2 regions of the Mesorhizobium sp. L103C119B0 genome follow, and region 2 is predicted to be linked to the other one. Evidence: riboswitches for the same ligand, from Rfam matches in the RefSeq annotation. Region 2 holds a riboswitch; the other holds the start of a gene.
What was found. Region 2 has a riboswitch for thiamine pyrophosphate ahead of X728_RS157900 (YkoF family thiamine/hydroxymethylpyrimidine-binding protein). Riboswitches for the same ligand answer to the same signal wherever they lie in the genome.
Positions count from the first base shown of each region.

Region 1: it holds a riboswitch for thiamine pyrophosphate, as region 2 does, so the genes downstream of both, thiB (thiamine ABC transporter substrate binding subunit) here and X728_RS157900 (YkoF family thiamine/hydroxymethylpyrimidine-binding protein) in region 2, are expected to answer to the same signal.

Region 1 covers NZ_AYXE01000010.1:178,538-186,980, forward strand. Annotated here, with positions in the region: gene X728_RS148175 (RNA polymerase factor sigma-32) at 232-1,089, shown strand; gene X728_RS148170 (M48 family metalloprotease) at 1,186-2,592, opposite strand; gene thiQ (thiamine ABC transporter ATP-binding protein) at 2,923-3,675, opposite strand; gene thiP (thiamine/thiamine pyrophosphate ABC transporter permease) at 3,684-5,291, opposite strand; gene thiB (thiamine ABC transporter substrate binding subunit) at 5,541-6,548, opposite strand; TPP riboswitch at 6,592-6,706, opposite strand; gene X728_RS148150 (thiamine diphosphokinase) at 6,869-7,528, shown strand; gene X728_RS148145 (ABC-F family ATP-binding cassette domain-containing protein) at 7,530-8,443, shown strand, end outside.
Region 2 covers NZ_AYXE01000004.1:176,053-184,495, reverse strand. Annotated here, with positions in the region: partial or broken gene dinB (DNA polymerase IV) at 1-361, opposite strand, end outside; gene X728_RS157855 (hypothetical protein) at 595-831, shown strand; gene X728_RS157860 (hypothetical protein) at 985-1,392, shown strand; gene X728_RS157865 (hypothetical protein) at 1,659-1,880, shown strand; gene X728_RS1000000170950 (hypothetical protein) at 1,901-2,131, opposite strand; partial or broken gene X728_RS1000000172255 (PRC-barrel domain containing protein) at 2,178-2,258, opposite strand; gene X728_RS0134665 (hypothetical protein) at 2,272-2,598, opposite strand; gene X728_RS157870 (hypothetical protein) at 2,760-3,062, shown strand; gene X728_RS157875 (DUF1236 domain-containing protein) at 3,405-3,734, shown strand; gene X728_RS157880 (hypothetical protein) at 3,833-4,048, shown strand; gene X728_RS157885 (DUF2934 domain-containing protein) at 4,141-4,380, shown strand; gene X728_RS157890 (hypothetical protein) at 4,537-4,788, opposite strand; partial or broken gene X728_RS157895 (GSU2403 family nucleotidyltransferase fold protein) at 5,159-5,455, opposite strand; TPP riboswitch at 5,654-5,766, shown strand; gene X728_RS157900 (YkoF family thiamine/hydroxymethylpyrimidine-binding protein) at 5,757-6,365, shown strand; gene X728_RS157905 (ABC transporter permease) at 6,621-7,463, shown strand; gene X728_RS157910 (ABC transporter ATP-binding protein) at 7,460-8,242, shown strand; gene X728_RS157915 (ABC transporter substrate-binding protein) at 8,239-8,443, shown strand, end outside.

The DNA of each region.
Region 1 (8,443 bases), on a different contig from region 2:
ATGCGCCCTGTCGGACCGCACAAAACAACCGCCATCGGCGGCGGAACCAATCCCCGGTGTGGCACGTTCATGGCTTGTTGTAGGGCGCCGCGTTTCCATTTCAAGAACCCTTGGCTGCGCTAGGCCCGAAGCAATTCCAGGAAAGTGGGAAAGCGGTTTCCCTCGGAATTGCGTCAAACAGAGATAACGGCCGCCAGGCCGTCCGAAAATGTCCGGGAGCAGGAGCGCGGCATGATCGAAGACACGGCAGGACGGACCATGGTCCGCACGGCAATGAAAGCCCCTTACCTCGAGCGCGATGAGGAACATGTTCTCGCCTTGCGCTGGAAGGAAGACCAGGATCAGCAGGCGCTGCATCAGATTACCGTCGCCCATATGCGGCTGGTCATCTCCATGGCTTCGAAATTCCGACATTACGGCCTGCCGCTCGGCGATCTGGTCCAGGAGGGCCATGTCGGGCTGCTGGAAGCAGCCGCGCGTTTCGAGCCGGAGCGCGAGGTGCGCTTCTCGACCTATGCGACATGGTGGATCCGCGCTTCGATGCAGGACTACATCCTGCGCAACTGGTCGATCGTTCGCGGCGGCACCTCTTCGGCGCAAAAGGCGCTGTTCTTCAACCTGCGGCGCCTGCGCGCCCGTCTTGCCAACGGCGCCGAGCCGATCTCTAACGCCACGCTCTACCGCGAAGTCTCGGTAGCCCTCGGCGTCTCCGAGGCCGATGTCGAGAAGATGGATTCCAGGCTTTCAGCACCTGACTCTTCGCTCAACGCACCCCTCGCCGATGAGGCCGGTACCACCGAGCGGATGGACTTCCTGATTTCGGACGATCCATTGCCTGACGAGGTCGCCGGCGACACCATCGACGTCGAACGGCGCCTGATGTGGCTGAAGACGGCGCTCCGCGCGCTCAATGCCCGCGAACTCAGGATCATCGAGGAGCGTCGGCTGACCGACGAAGGTGCGACGCTTGAGGCGCTCGGCGAGACGCTCGGCATTTCCAAGGAGCGTGTCCGCCAGATCGAGGCCCGCGCCATGGAAAAGCTCAAGCTCGCGCTGGTCAAGCAGAACCCCGAATTCATGGCAGCGTGAGATTGCCAGGAACAGGGGTACCGCCCCGAGTTATCTCAGAAAAGTTATCTCAGAAAAAAGCACTACGAAGGCTGGGGTTTCTGACGAAGACCGGCGCTATCTGTCCGTGACGATCTTGACCTTGTCGCCGGCCGAAACCGAGGCGCCCGGCGACATCGCGTTGAGCACGCGGAACAGATCGAGCTTGCGGTCGACGCCGACCATCTGCGCCGAAAGTGTGCCCATCGTCTGCCCGGCCTGTACCGTGACGACGCGGATATGCAGCGGCTTCAGTGCCGCTTTCTCGGCGGGGCTGAGCACGCGGAACGAACTGCTGACCGAGCGTGCCACCGGATCGAGTGTCGTGCTGGCCGAGGGGGCCGCTGTCAAAAGCCGGTAGACTTGGCCGCCGGCGCGGATCACCGCAATGTCGAACTGCCAGCCATCGGCGCCGGCGTGAGCTGTCGCCGCCTCGTTGCCGTCGATCGTCTCCTGGCGCACACTGGTCTCGTCGAGACCGGCCACCCAGCCGCTTCTGATGTAGTCGGTCAGCGCACGATCCTTGTCGATCGACACACCGTCGAAGCGGATCGCCATGTCGCCGGGACCGGTCGCCGTCACCGCCGCTGCCGAATTGTCGATGATGAAGCCGTCGGGCACCGTGAACGATACGCCGAGGCCCGGATGCAGGAAGGTCTGGCCGCGCACATAGCCCTCTTCCGGCGTGTCGCCATAGAGCAGGCCGTCTATCCCGGCCAGGAAGGAATCGCGGTCGCGCGTGCCGATGCCCGGCGCGCCGAACTGGCGGGCGTGACGCTGCGCCAGATCAATTCGCTGCGGCGTGTTGGGGTGCGTAGCCAGGAAGTCGAGGCTGGCGTCGGTGGCGCCGCTGATCGAGCGGAAATCTGTATAGGCCGACATCGACTGCAGGAAACGCCCGGCGGCATAGGGATCGTAACCCGCCTCGCCGATCGACTTGATGCCGATGGCGTCTGCCTCCAGCTCCTGGTTGCGCGAGAACTGCGCCAGCCTCAGCTTGCCGCGGATCAATGCCTGCTTGGCGGTCGGGCTGTCGCCCAGCACATCGGAGACCACCTTGGTCGCCAGGCCTTCCTCGGCCTCGAGCTGCTGTCGCTGCAGACCATGATTGGCGGTGACGTGGCCCATCTCATGCGCGATGACGGCGGCGAGTTCGGCCGAATCATTGGCCAGCGCCAGCAGGCCGCGGGTGACGTAGAGATAGCCACCCGGCAGCGCGAAAGCGTTGACGTTGGGCGAATTGAGGATGGTGATGCGATAGGTCTGGGTCGGATTGGCCGACACCACGGTCAGGCTGCCGACAACCTTGGCCACCATGCGCTCGAGCTTAGGATCGGAATATTCGCCGCCATAGGTGGCAAGGATGCGCGGATGTTGCGCCTTCGCCAGTTCGGCAAGCTTGCTGTTGGCGGCGACATTGTCGACCGTGATCGGCTTGTCGGAAGGCTGGAAGCCGGATTCCTGCACTTCGGGAGGCGTGAACATCTGGCAGCTGGCCAGCGCCACGGCAAGGCCGGCCAGCGCGAGGAAGCGCACCAGCGGTCTGCGTTTCAAAGTGTCAGTGCCGGTCGGCAGCACGGCGTTCCTTCAGCTCTCGGCGCATGATTTGGACCGGGGTCCGCGCCAGCGAAAAATCGGTCTTCGTTGGCAATCCTGCACACATCAAAAAACCTACAGCGTTTACGCATCCGGCCGGGTGCGGCGCTGTAGGGGCAAATCACGGCTCGTGCCGGACCAGTACTAAGCGGACCTAGCCACATCGACTGGACCATGGCAAGCAAGCGCCACATCACCTGTAGCCGGTTTGGTCGTAAATTATGTCCGCTTCCGGGCAATATCGCGTGATCCGCCCGAACTTGCGCCGATATAGCGCCGAAACGCTTCAGGGCCAGTGCCGTCGAAAAAATCGGCGGCAGGTCCCGTCGCGGCAACCCTGCCATTGTCCAGAAAAACCATCTGCTCGCCGATACGGCGAGCGTCTTCCGGCTGATGCGTGACGAACAGCACCGTCATCGCCCGCTCGGCATGAACGCCGGCCACCAGGTCGAGCATGTCGTCGCGCAGTGCTGGCCCGAGCGAAGCGAACGGCTCGTCGAGCAGCAGCACCGGCCGGTCGCGCACCAGAACGCGGGCGAGCGCCACGCGCTGCCTTTCGCCGCCGGAGAGTTCGCGCGGCGGGCGCTTTTCCTTGCCGGCGAGGCCAACGCGGTCAAGCGCCTCGGCGATTGCCGCGTGATCGGTCCCGGTCAGGTTGAGCGATGGCGAGCGGCCGAGCCCGACATTCTTCTCCACCGAAAGATGAGCAAACAGATTGTTCTCCTGGAACACCATCGAGACCGGCCGTGCCGAAGGGGCAGAAGCGCCGACATCGGCGCCGCCGATCAGCACACGACCGGACTGCGGCGTCTCGAAACCGGCCACCAGATTGAGCAAGGTCGATTTGCCCGAACCGCTCGCCCCCATGATGGCGGTGATCTTCGAGGTAGTGAATTCGACATCGAACAGGAACGGCACTTCGCCATAGCTGAACGAGACCTTGTCCAGTCGCACGGCCGCGCCTTTTTCCATGGCGGAAGTCACGATCTTTCTCCTCGTCCCAGCCAATCCGCGGCCACCACCAGCGCAAGGCAGACCAGTCCAAGCAGCAAGGCCAGCCCGGCAGCATCGGCCGTGCGATAGCTGCCCATGCGCGCCAGCAGGAGATAGGGCAAGGTCTGCACCGAATCGCTGCCGAACAGCGCGATGACGCCGAGATCGCCGAGCGACAGCGCCATGGCGAAGGCAAAGCCGGTGGCCAGCGGCCGCCGGAGCGATGGCCAGTCGACCAGAAGCAGCCGGTTCCAGCCCGCAATGCCGAGCTGCGCGCACAGCTTTTCGTGGCGCTCGCTCGCCGCATCATAGGCCGGGCGCATCGCGCGGATGGCAAAGGGCATCGCCATCACCGCATTGACGGTGACGACCATGACCGGCGCGATGGCAAAGACATCGCTGACCGTGCGCAGCAGGAGAAACCAGCCGGCGCCGATGACGATGGGCGGCACGACGAGGACGAAGCCGGCGCCGGTGTCGGTGGCATGTTCGAGCAATGAACGGGCACTGGACCGGCGGCGCAGCGACAGTGCCCGCCGCGCCATGATCAGCGACAGCGACAGCGCCACCGAAAGTAGCGCCGCCGAGAAGGCGAGACCGGCGCTGGTCAGCGTCGCCTGACGCACGGCACTCTCGCCCGCCAGCCGGCCGAGATCGGCGCCGAGGCCGGAGGCAACGGTGGCCGCCATCGGTCCGGCGACGAACAGCAAGGCGAGCACGATCAGGACGGCGTTGAACGCTGTTTCTGCTTTGCCGGCCAAGTGATAGCGGCGCGGCGCGACAGGCAAATTGGCGTCGCCGGTCATATTGGCGCCAAGCCGCGTCAGCGCCAGCATGACGGCAAAAGTCAGCGCGATCTGCAGCACGGTCAGCGTCACCGCTCGCGCCGGATCGAAGTCGAAACGCAGCGCCTGATAGATGGCGACTTCCAGCGTCGTCGCCGCCGGCCCGCCGCCGAGGATCAGCACGATGGTGAAGGAGGTGATGCAAAGCATGAAGACAAGCCCGGCGACGCCCGGCAGCGCGGCGCGCAGCACCGGCCACTCGATCAGCCGGAAGGCTGGCCTCGCCCCCATGCCGAGCTGGCTCGCCAGCCGCCATTGATCGGCCGGCACCGTTCCCAGCGCTTCGAGGAACAGCCGGGTCGCCAGCGGCAGGTTGAAGAAGACGTGGGCGACGAGGATGCCCGACAGCCCATAGATGTCGGGCCAGCTCTGGCCACCGATCGCGGCGAAATAACCGGCGCGGCCATAGAGCGCCAGTATGCCCAGCGCTCCGACAATCGCCGGCAAGGCAAGGGGCACAGTGAACAGCTGCAGGATGAAGCCGCGTCCGAAGAAGCGCGGATGCCGCGACAGCGACCGGGCGACGAAGAGCGCCGGTACGGCGGAAAGCAGAGTCGAGAGCGCAGCCTGCCAGAGCGTGAAGCGGACAACGCGCAGGAGATAGAGGTCAAAGGCGGACGCGGCGCCGGAAAGGTCGTGCGCGCCTTCGCGGATAAGGCCGGCGAAGGCGCCACCGATCAGCAGCGCGATTGCCGCAAGCGCGACAATGCCGGCCGTGATGCGGGGGTCAGAGGGATAGTGCGCACGCATTTCGCGCTATCCAACCCTACGGCGCACGTTCGCTGCTGACGCAAATATTTCACGGAAGTCGAGTTCCCGCCCACCCCTCTCTGGCCTGCCGGCCATCTCCCCCGCAAGGGGGGAGATTAGCAGCTTCGCTCCCCGCCCCATCCTCGCAGCGTTGGAGGTTGGCGAAAGCTTCCGAGCGCTTGATCTCCCCCCTTGCGGGGGAGATGGCCGGCAGGCCAGAGGGGGGTGTTCAAGCGCCATCCTGAATTCCTACTTGCTCATCACCGCCAGCCATTCATCCACCCAGGCCTTGCGATTTGCCGCGACCTCTTCCGGGCTGAACAGCAAGGTCTTCGCCGGCTTGACCAGCCTATCAAAAGCCGGATTGAGCGGCTTGTCGGTTTTCCCGGCCGGGAACATCCAGTTGGTCTCCGGAATGACATCCTGGAATTTCGGCCCGGTCATGAAGGCCAGGAACTTCGCCGCCAGCGGATTCTTCGCGCCCGTGGTGGTGATGCCGGCGACCTCGATCTGCAGATACTCGCCTTCCTCGAACGAGGCCGCCTGGTAGCGCCCGGTGTTCTCCGCCACCATGTGGTAGGCCGGCGACGTCGTATAGGAAAGCACCATCGGCGCCTCGCCCTTGGTGAACAGGCCGTAGGCCTCGCTCCAGCCCGGCGTCACCGTCAGCACTTTGCCCTTGAGTTTCGCCCAGGCTTCCGGCGCCTTGTCGCCATAGACCGACTTAACCCACAGCAGCAGGCCAAGGCCCGGCGTCGACGTCCTCGGATCCTGGATGACGATCTTGTCGGCGGCATCGCCCTCGACCAATTCCTTCAGGCTCTTCGGTGGGTTCTTCAGCTTCTCGGTGTCGTAGACGACGGCGAAATAGCCATAATCGTAGGGCACGAAAGTGTCGTCGCTCCAGCCGCCCGGCACGTTGTTTTCAGCCACCGCGCCATGTGGGACAAACAGGCCGGAAGCCTTGGCTTCCGCGGTGAGGTTGGTGTCGAGGCCAAGCACGATATCGGCTTTGGTCGACGCACCTTCGAGCTTGACGCGATTGAGCAGCGCGACGCCGTCGGCCACCGAGACGAAGTCGACGCTGCAGCCACACTCGGCCTCGAATTCCTTCTTCACCTGGGGGCCTGGACCCCAGTCGGCAGTGAAACTCTCATAGGTATAGATCGTGAGTTTTTCCTGCGCGCACGCAGGGCTTGCCAGTAGCGAAACAGCAAGCCCAAGCGCTGGGACAAGACGGGACAAAAAAATGCGCATCGGCGCCTCCTTCATTCGTGTTGAAAGGAATTGAGGCGTCGGGCTGTCCGAAGCGTCTAATCCCTCCGCCGGTACAAACCGGATCAGGTTCAGCGGGTTGGCGAGACTGCCTCTCAGCCGGTCCGCGAAGATCGCGTCCGGCACCCCGTTAGAGCGTTTCGACACATAGGCCCGGCCAAGGTGCCACGCAAGTGGAAGTTTGCCCGAGCGTGATCCCGGAAAGTGGAATCCGTTTCCGGAAAAAGATCATGCTCCAACAAAGAGTGACGGTGCCGCTCGGCCTTCCGTTTCGTCGGCGGGGCTGGTAAGGGCCAGCGGATATGAGCACATTCACCATCCTGCTTGGCGGCGATCTCGTCCGCACGCCGCGGCTCGACCGCCAGGTCGCGGGCACGCGCGTCATCGCCGCCGACGCCGGCATCGATCATGCCCGCCTGCTCGGCGTGATGCCGGAGCTGTGGGTCGGCGATTTCGATTCCGTGCCGGCGGACCTGCCTGCCGATCTCGCCGCCGTGCCGCGGGAGGTGTTTCCTCCCGAAAAGGACAAGACCGATGGCGAACTGGCGATCGCGGCGGCATTGGAACGCGGCGCCACCAGCCTGGTGCTGGCCGGCGCTTTCGGCGGCAAGCGCGCCGACCACGCCTTCCTCCATCTGGCGCTCAGCCTGCGGCTGGCCGAGGCCGGCACAAAATTGCTGTTGACCAGCGGAGCGCAGGAAGGCGCCCCTCTGCTGCCTGGCAAGGCCGGCTTCGACTATGCCGACGGAACGCTGTTTTCGGTGCTCGGCTTTTCCGATCTTTCGGGCCTCACCGTGTCCGGCGCGAAGTGGCCGCTCGACCATGTCGAGGTCGTGTTCGGCTCGTCGCTGACCATCTCGAACGAGGTCAAGTCCAACACGACCGGGGGCGGCCTCGAAATCGCGCTCGGCCATGGCCGCGCGCTGCTGCTCGCCCACCCCTACCCCTTGCCTGAAAGCTGACATGGCCCCGCCCCTTCTCAACCTCGACGGCATAAGACTGACCTTTGGCGGCACGCCGCTGCTCGATGGCGCCGAACTGACGGCGTCCGCCGGTGACAAGATCGCGCTCGTCGGCCGCAACGGCTCCGGCAAGTCGACGCTCCTGAAGATTGCTGCTGGTCTGATCGAGCCGCAAGACGGCGAGGTCTTCCGCCAGCCTTCGGCAACGGTGCGCTATCTCCCGCAAATGCCCGACATGGACGGCTTTGCCAATGTGCGCGCCTATGTCGAGGCCGGGCTTGGGCCTGCCGACGATCCCTACCGCGCCACATATCTGATGGAGCATCTCGGCCTCGCCGGCACGGAGAACCCCAACGATCTCTCCGGCGGCGAGGCGCGCCGCGCAGCACTTGCCCGCGTCATGGCGCCCGAACCCGATATTCTGCTGCTTGATGAGCCGACGAACCATCTCGATTTGTCGGTCATCGAATGGCTGGAAGAAGAGCTTGTCCGGACGTCTTCGGCGCTGATCGTCATCTCGCACGACCGTCGCTTCCTCGAACGCGTCTCGCGCGCCACTGTCTGGCTCGACCGTGGCCAGACCCGCCGCCTCGACAAGGGCTTTGGCCATTTCGAGGAATGGCGCGACCTTGTGCTGGAAGAGGAAGAGCGCGAACAGCACAAGCTCGGCCGCCAGATCGTGCGCGAGGAGCATTGGCTGCGCTATGGCGTGACGGCTCGCCGCAAACGCAACATGCGCCGCCTGGGCGAACTGCAGACCATGCGCCAGCGTTTTCGCGGCCATCGCGGCGCCGAGGGCTCGGCGACCATGGTGGCCAGCGACGCCGCCGAATCCGGCAAGCTGGTGATCGAGGCCAAGAACATCGAGAAGAGTTTTGGCGACCTGACCGTGGTCAAGGGCTTCTCGACCCGCAT
Region 2 (8,443 bases):
TGGCGGCGATCTCGGCCGGCGGTCCGAACAGATGCGTGCAGCCGGCCACATCGGCAAAGGCTTCATCGATGGAAATCCGCTCGACCAGCGGCGTGAAATCGTCGAGCACCTTGATGGCGGCGTCGCCCAGCCGCTGATAGTCGGCGAAATGGCCGCCGACGAAGATCAGTCCGGGGCAAAGCTCGCGCGCGCGTCGTCCGGGCATGCCGCCGCGCACGCCGAAAGCCCTGGCTTCGTAGGAAGCGGCAAGCACGACGCCGCCGCCGACGGCGATCGGCTTGCCCCTGAGCGCCGGGTCGAGCAGCTGCTCGACCGAGGCGTAGAAGGCGTCGAGATCCGCATGCAGGATGGTGGGCTCCATCCCGACCGTTCCCTTTGCGGCGTTGCAGCATTAGCCGCGTCTGTTGTGAGAGGCGTTTTTGCCGAACAAATAGAGAACAAACAGGGCCTATTGTCAAGCGAAGCGGTTGTCGCCGGCCGGCCCGTTCCAGGTCGGGCTGTCGAGTGCTCCGCCTGGGCATCGGACCTGCGGAACATTGTCTCTCGCCTCGGCGTTCATATCCGCGACGGGACGCTGTTTTTGTGGAGGCCGGTATGGGCCAGTTCGAGATGATCGACCTCGTCAGCGTCATTGACGCCTGCACGAGCGATCGCGTTGCCGGGCACTGCGTGTCAATGGCCAGGGCGGTGGAGGAGTTGCGAGTGCTGACCGGTGATTTCGTATCGCCGGACGAGACGGTGGCCAACGCGCTGTCGGCAGTGGCGCTGGGGCGCGGCTGCGCGGTGGTTTTCGACGAGCGAGCGGGCGCCGACATCTTGCTGACGCCGTAGCGGGGCGGCGCCGGGTTGTGGCAGCCAGAAAAGTCGAACAGCGTGCAAAAAGCTGTGCAGGCATGGCCCATAAGCGCGGCGTGGAAAATTTCTGGGCGTGGGTGTATTCTCCAGGACGCAAGCGGTCGCAGACCGCATAGGGGGAGAAATGACATGCCGAGGATTTCGGAACTCTTTTTCAAAACTGCCATCTTGTTCCTGATGTTGGGGATTGCGGCCGGCCTGCAGATGGCGATCTCGGGCGACCACGCCGCTTTTCCGGCGCACGCGCATATCAATCTGCTCGGTTGGGTGACGAGCGCCATCTTCGGCGGCTACTACGCGCTCAATCCGCAAAAGGCGGCGCGTCGCGTCGCCATGATCCACTACGGGCTCTACACTCTCGGCTTGGTGATCATGCTGCCGGCGCTGTACGTGATGCTGCAGGGAAACCCGGCGCTTGAACCGATCGTCGCCGGCGGCTCGCTCATTATCGCCGCTGCCGTTCTGGTTTTTGCTTTCGTGGTGTTTTCGCCCGAAACGGCGCGCTCGGTGTCCGGCGTGGTTCCGGCCTCTCGCTGACTGTTCGCGCGCGGCGATCAAAGTCCGACCCGCATTCGCGACCCGCGACACGGGTTGGCCAGGCCGATGGCCGCAGCCGCTGGCTGCGGTGTCTATCGCCGCGTCGGCGCTTAACATACCCGAGTCCCACCACGTATTATTTCGTGACTATTTGGCGCCGGAACCTTCCCAGATATCGCGCGTTGCGGCGACTGTATTCGCGCTGCCTTATATATAGGCAGACTTGAGTACGTCCACAGCATGGGTTGGGGGAGGAGCAGGCCACCATGTCGAAAAGAGAAATCGGAACGTCGGCCTCACTGGGCCGACGCATCGCCGATCTGAAAGCCAGGATGCGAGACGCCAGCGTTACTGAACACGAGATGCAGACCTTCCAGAAGGTCGCAGCCATCATGGGAGGTGTCGAAGGCTCCCTACGCCTCGACGCCGACGACCTGATCGCGGCGTCCTTCGTCACCGAGGCGCTCGGCGATCCCGGGTCGAATTGAAGGTCAGAGCCCGTCGGCACTCAAGTGCCGGCGGTCGATGGCCCGGTTCGCAGCGCCGCGATGCCGGAGCGTGTCTGCACCGCCCGCGGCGGGGATTTCTTGCGCACTTTGAAGATTTCAGGCGAGCGGCCTCGACGGCGCTTGAAATATTGGGCTTCGCGTTCGTGCTTCTCGGCTGCTTCTCGGCTGTCGAAGGTGCCGAGATTGTCGCCGTCCAGCCCTTGACCACAAGGGCTAAGCCAAACCGCCAAGGCGCCTTAAACGAAGGATCCGGCCAGCCGGATCCTTCGAAATATCGCGATGCTCCGGCATCGCCTTCAGCTCATACTTGGTCCAACTGGTGACGGCGTGGACGTCCCGGGAAACCTCTCGAAAGTCCGCGGTCGCTGCCTTACACGTCGTCGAACGGGCCGCCGCGCCTCGCCAGGTCGTGACCAATGGCGGCTTCCTCGGCGTCGTCGGGCAAGGCATCGTCACTGTCTTGGTAGGGGTTGTCGTCATCCTCCTCGGGCAGTTCGCCTTCCTTCTCGACACCGGTGGTGTCCGGCAGGCTTTCCTCATCTGCTCCGTCGGGCAGGACCGTTGCGCCACGCAGCGCATCCCAATCCTGCCGACCCGGCGTCGGCGCTTCCACTTCATCATTGGCGATCCTGTCGCGGGCATCGTTTTTGCTCGGTGGCGCCTCGACCTCGTCATTGGGTTTTCTGTTTCGTTCCATGATTGCCTCCTCTGGGCGGCTTAGCGTCGAGAAGGTGGAACTCACTTCCGGCTGCCAGGTTCCAGCAACCACTCCAGCTTCAGTGGAACCAATTGCCGCCAGTCTGCTTTGCCAAGGACTAGTCTGCTTTGCCAAGGTGATGAATCCAGAGGAGCTGGACCATGAAGACTTTCCCCCTCATCCCATGCGTGCTGCTCTTGGCGCTGGTCGACCCGGCGGCCGCGCAGGACAATAGCGACCAGCACGGCCCTGCCGCGCCTTGCCAGGCGCAGCCTCAGGACGATGGTCAGAAGCCGCCGGCCGCCAATGGCGGTGGCGAATCGTCCAGCACGCTCGGTCCCTGCGGCGGCGTGCTGCAGCCGCCGCCCAGTGGTGACCAGGGTATGACGCAGCCGCCGCCGGATCAGGGCAAGACGCCGGTGATCAAGCCTGGCGAGGTGCCTGCGCAGCCGCCGAAGCAATGACCTTTGCTTGAAACTTCACGGCGTGGCACGAAGGCGGTCGGTTCCGGTCTTGGCCGGGCACGACGCGGTCACCGGATCAATGCCGGCGCCGGCCGCGATCGCCACCGGAATTGGAGCCGTGCATCGTCCATGTCGAAGGTCTCCTGAGGGATTGTGCTTCAATGCGAATCTTGCGGGTGCGGGTTCTGCTGGCATGACCGGAAGCCGATCAATTTAGTCTCCGCTTGCGGAACAAGACCGTACCGGCTGCGTTTGCCTCCAGGAGCCCGCCACCTCGATCTGCGCTGTTTTCGCCTCATGCGGGAACACGGCGGAGCTCGCCAACAACGACAGGAGACGAAGATGAAAACCATCCTTATTCCCGCCGTCGCCGGGCTCGCCATGATCGCTGGTATCGGCATTGCCGCCGCCGACGAGGTCATCGTCACGCAGCCGGCACAGCAGCAGGTGATCATCACCCCGGAACAGCGCACGGTCGTGCACCAATACGTAAAGAAACATCCGCTTGCCTCGGTCAATCTGCTCGGCGTCGAATTGAATGTCGGCACTGCCTTGCCTGACACTGTCGAGCTGCAGGAGGTTCCCGACGTTCAGTACAGATACGCCGTCGTCGACAACCATACCGTGTTGGTCGACCCCAGCACGCGCAGGATTGTCGAGGTGGTCGAGTAACGCTCGACAACCTAACCATTCATCGGTGATACGGCCCTGTCGTTCTTCCCAAAAGGGCGGCAGGGCCGAATGACGAACATGATGAAAGGAGAATTGCCATGTTGCCGCATGTCGAGACCCCGAACTCCGCCAATGTTGCGGCGTGTTGCGACAAGTTGCTGGCCGAGCGCAACACGGCGCTGTTATCGATGAAGGAAGCGATCGCGCTCCTGCGGGAGCGCACCGGCACCGATCGTTCGGATGCCGACCTCGCCGGGCTGATCGTCAAGAAAGCGGCGCTGCTCGGCGTTGCGGTGATTTCCGACCCGCGCTGAGATGTCTCGTCACTCAAGACGCCGGCCGAATTTTCGGCTAATGTTTTCGTGGAATCTGGACCAACCGACCGGACCCAACCACGGAGGCTTAAGTGACGGACGACAAACAGGACCGCATTCGCCAGCGCGCGCACGAGATCTGGGAAAAGGCCGGCCGGCCTGAAGGCGCGCATCAGGAACACTGGGAGCAGGCCACGGCTGAAGTCGATGGCGCGGTCGCCAAGCCCAAAAAGGCGGCGAAGAAAGCTGACGCCAAGCCCCCCAAGGCAGCCGCCAAGCCAAAGGCGGCGAAGCCTGCCGCCGCAAAGTCCGGCAAAGCCAAATCGAAATAAGGCCAGAAATAAGGCCAGTCGAAATAAAGCAAGGCCGGAATTCGCTGGCCGGGGCCATCCTTGGCGCCCGCCGTTCAGGCGCGCCCGAGCCTCTCAACCTGACGAATTGCGCCTGCGACGGGCAGCGCAATTCCTTGTGTTTGGCGACAGGCGCCCTCATGCCTCCCAGGCATAACTCGACAGCGCAAAGCGAATGCCGGCAGCTGTCATGGCCAGTTCGCATTCGGTGATCTGGCGCAGGTGGCGCAGATAGCGCGTTACAGTCTGTGGCAGCCAGCCGGCGCAGGCCTCGACATAGGCGCGGCTGTGAACAAGGGTGCCGGTCGACAGCCTCTCGTCCTTCTCGGCAACGACTTTCAGATATTGGCGGATGAAGCGGATGTCGTCGGCGATGTCTTGGCTGGCCATTCGCCAAGCCCCGGCGAGGCGTTCGCACTGATCGAATGACAAGGGCAACAAAGGGGGCGGCAATAAAGGCGGCGGCAACAAAGGCGGCGGCAACGACGGGGGTGACAGCAAAGGCCGAGAGAGATCGGCGAAGGCAACATGGTTCGCTGTGCTCAAGGACATTCCTCTCTGCGAAAAGAGATATCGTACTTTATGTACGAATAAGCGTCAAGCCAATTTCGTACGGTTGGGACGATGGAAATGAATATAGCAGCGGTCGCTTCAGCTAATCCCGCATCGTGAATCCTTCAGGAGTCGCACCAATTTCGCGGAGGGATTTCCCCAGGATGGTGTGACTGTTTTCCCTCGTGGCGGCGTCGAACAGGTTCAAGCCGCCCCGGATCGTCTCGCGCCAGTTTTCGCCCTTGTCCCACGCTTCCATGAAGGCGAAGGCAAGGTCGTCCTGGCGACGCGTGGCTTCGAGCGCTTGGGTCAGCAGGCGCGCTTGATGGAGATCCTTCTCCCGCTTGGCGCCAGCGCTCGGCCCGCGTCGCGAGGCGACGATCAGCTTGTGGATGGCGTAGCGCTGGGGCGAGGGGACCAGCACAGGCAAGCCCGAGCGATGCAGGAGCACAGTCCGGATGGGGTCGCGGATAAGGAAATCCAGAAACCGTAAGGGCTGCGCGGAGTCTCTGCCGTTTTCTTATAATTACGTTTATCAGCTTGAATTTCAACGCAGTTATAAGAAGTTCGTGGAAACGTTATAACGCAACGAACTGACGAGTCGTCTGTTAACGCCCGGGCGCCCGGCACGTCTGGCCCAAAACACTTTCCCGCAGTGCCTCAACAAACGGCTTCCCCAATGCCGCGAACGGTGCTTTAACCCGCCCATCCACAGGGGTGCTCCGTATCGTCGGGGCTGAGATGAGGGCGGCAAGCCTTCGGACCCTAAAGCTGATCTGGATAATACCAGCGGAGCGAGGCGGGCGATGTTTTCAGGCGCACAGATTTCCCTTTATCCCATGACCGACGATTTCGTCGGCGTCATCCTCGGCGCGCTCGGCGCGCTCGATCCCTGGCGCGACCGGCTGCGGATCGAAACCGATGACATCTCGACCCTTATGGTCGGGCCGCCCGAGGTGCTGTTTCCCGCCATGCGCGACCTGTTCGTCGCGGCGGCCAAAAGCGGCAAGCACTGCGTGCTTTCGGCGGCGGTCTCGCGCGGCTGTCCGGGCGAGCCCGACGATCCGATCTGCCGCTCCGACGAGACCGGCGGCCCCGCCATTCCGCTGGACGAGCGCAAGATCGCCGCGATCCGCGCTGTCCAGGCCACGCCGTCGACCGGCCAGCCGGTGGCGGCGCAGTTCTCGCTCTACGTTATGGGCACGGGCGACCATATGGACGAGATCTACGGCTGCATCGATTTCCTGAAACAGTCCGGCGTCTTTGAGCGCTCAAAGAACTTCTGCACCAAATTGCGTGGCGATGCCGGTGCGGTGTTTGCCACGCTCAACGAGGCCTTCTGCCGCTTCGGCCCCGGCGCCGGCCACGTCACCCTCGACATCACGATCTCGGCGAACAGCCCGAGCGCCGTCTGAGCCGCGGCTCAAGCGTCGTTCCTTGAGGATATTGCCGTGGCTGGTTTATCTGACCCATTGCGTGGAGGAGATGCCTCTGACCCCTCAGCACAGAGAGGAGGGGAGCCATTGGCGATTGGCGAAGACCGCGATGCCCACGAATCTCCCCCCTCGAGCAGGAGATGGCCGGCAGGCCAGAGGGGGTCCCAGCGCGTGGAGCGCCGACGTCCTTTTCGCATCGGCAAGGCGTGGGCGCTCTATGCGAGACGACCCCCTCTGTCGCCTTCGGCGACATCTCCCCCTCGAGGGGGGAGATTAGCCGCAGCCATCGCCAAGACCATCCCCGCCGCCTGCGCCTCCGCCCTGCTCCTCGCGGCGTGGGAGCTCTACGCCCGCTATGGTGGCGCTGCGCCCACCATGCTGCCGGCGCCGTCGCGCGTGCTGCAGCAGGCCTGGGAGCATCGCGCTGCCCTTGCCGACAACACGCTGCCCACCATCCGCGCCACATCAGCCGGCTTCGCCTGCTCGTTGGTCGCTGCCTTCGTGCTTTCGGCGCTGGTCGATTTCTTGGCCCCGCTGCGCCGCGCGCTGTTTCCGCTGCTGATTATCAGCCAGACCTTGCCGCTGGTCGCGATTGCGCCGCTCATCGTACTGTGGTTCGGCTTCGGGCTGATGCCAAAAATCTTGCTTGTGGCGCTCGTTACCTTCTTCCCGATGATGGTGGCGCTGGTCGAGGGTTTTGCCGCGACCAGCAAGGCGATTTCGCAGATGCTCGCCACCATGGGGGCAGGGCGCTGGCGCATCTTCTGGCTGGCGCGCCTGCCTTCGGCGCTGCCCTATTTCTTCGCCGGGCTGCGCATCTCCATCACCTACGCCGTCGTCGGCGCGATCTTCGCCGAATATGCGGGGGCGGCGAAGGGGCTGGGCATCTACATGCTCAATGCCAAGAACAACTTTCGGCCCGATCTGGTGCTCGCCGCGGTCGCCGTCAGCGCCGCGCTCACGCTTGTCTTGTTCGCCATTGCGGTGCTCGTCCAGCGCTTCGCCATGCCTTGGGAGAATGCAGGGAGCGAAAGCCGCGACGGCAAGGTTGAAGCTGCAGAAGAGAACCGTCAATGACGCGGCTCGAACTCCGGGACATCAGGAAGAACTTCGGCGCGCTTGAGGTGCTCGCCGGCATTTCGCTTCATGTCGCGGCCGGCGAGTTCGTCTCCATCCTCGGCCCTTCCGGCGCCGGCAAGTCGACGCTGTTCCAGTTGCTGACCGGCGCGCTGAAAGGCGAGGGCGACATGCGCTTCGACGGCGCGCCATTGCAGGGCAGCCCCTTCGCCTTCATGCCGCAGCGCGACGCGCTGATGCCGTGGCGGCGCGTCATCGACAATGTGACGCTGGGGCTGGAAGTGCAGGGTCTTGGCCGCAAGGCGGCGCGCGAACGCGTCGCGCCGTTGTTCGCTGAGTTCGGCCTTGCCGGTTTCGAGCGCGCCTGGCCGGCCGAGCTTTCCGGCGGCATGCGCCAGCGCGCCGCCCTTTTGCGCACCGTGGTGCAGCAGCGCGACATGCTGCTGCTCGACGAGCCCTTTGGCGCGCTGGATGCACTGACCCGCGCGGGTATGCAGCGCTGGCTGGAAGGCATGTGGCAGCGCCAACGCTGGACGGCGCTGCTGATCACCCATGACGTGCGCGAAGCCGTCTACCTCTCCGATCGCATCTATCTGATGTCGGCGCGGCCGGCCCGCATCATCGGCGAGATTGCCGTGCCGCTGCCGCGCCCGCGCACCACCGGCAGCGATGCCGCGCGCCAGGCCGCCGCGCTCGAAGCCGACATCCTCGACACGCTGCTCAATCCCGGGACTGACCGGGGCTTGTTTCCGCAGACCGCTCAAAGGAGTTTTTCATGACCGAATTCACACGCCGGCAGGCTTTGCTGCTGACGCTGGCTGCCGGACTGCCGCTGGCCTCGCGCGCTCATGCGGCTGCGCAAAAAATCACCGTTGCGCTCGACTGGACGGTCAACACCAACCATGTCGGCCTGTTCGTTGCCCGCGACAAAGGATTCTACAACGAGGCCGGGCTCGATGTTGAGATCCTGCCCTATGGCG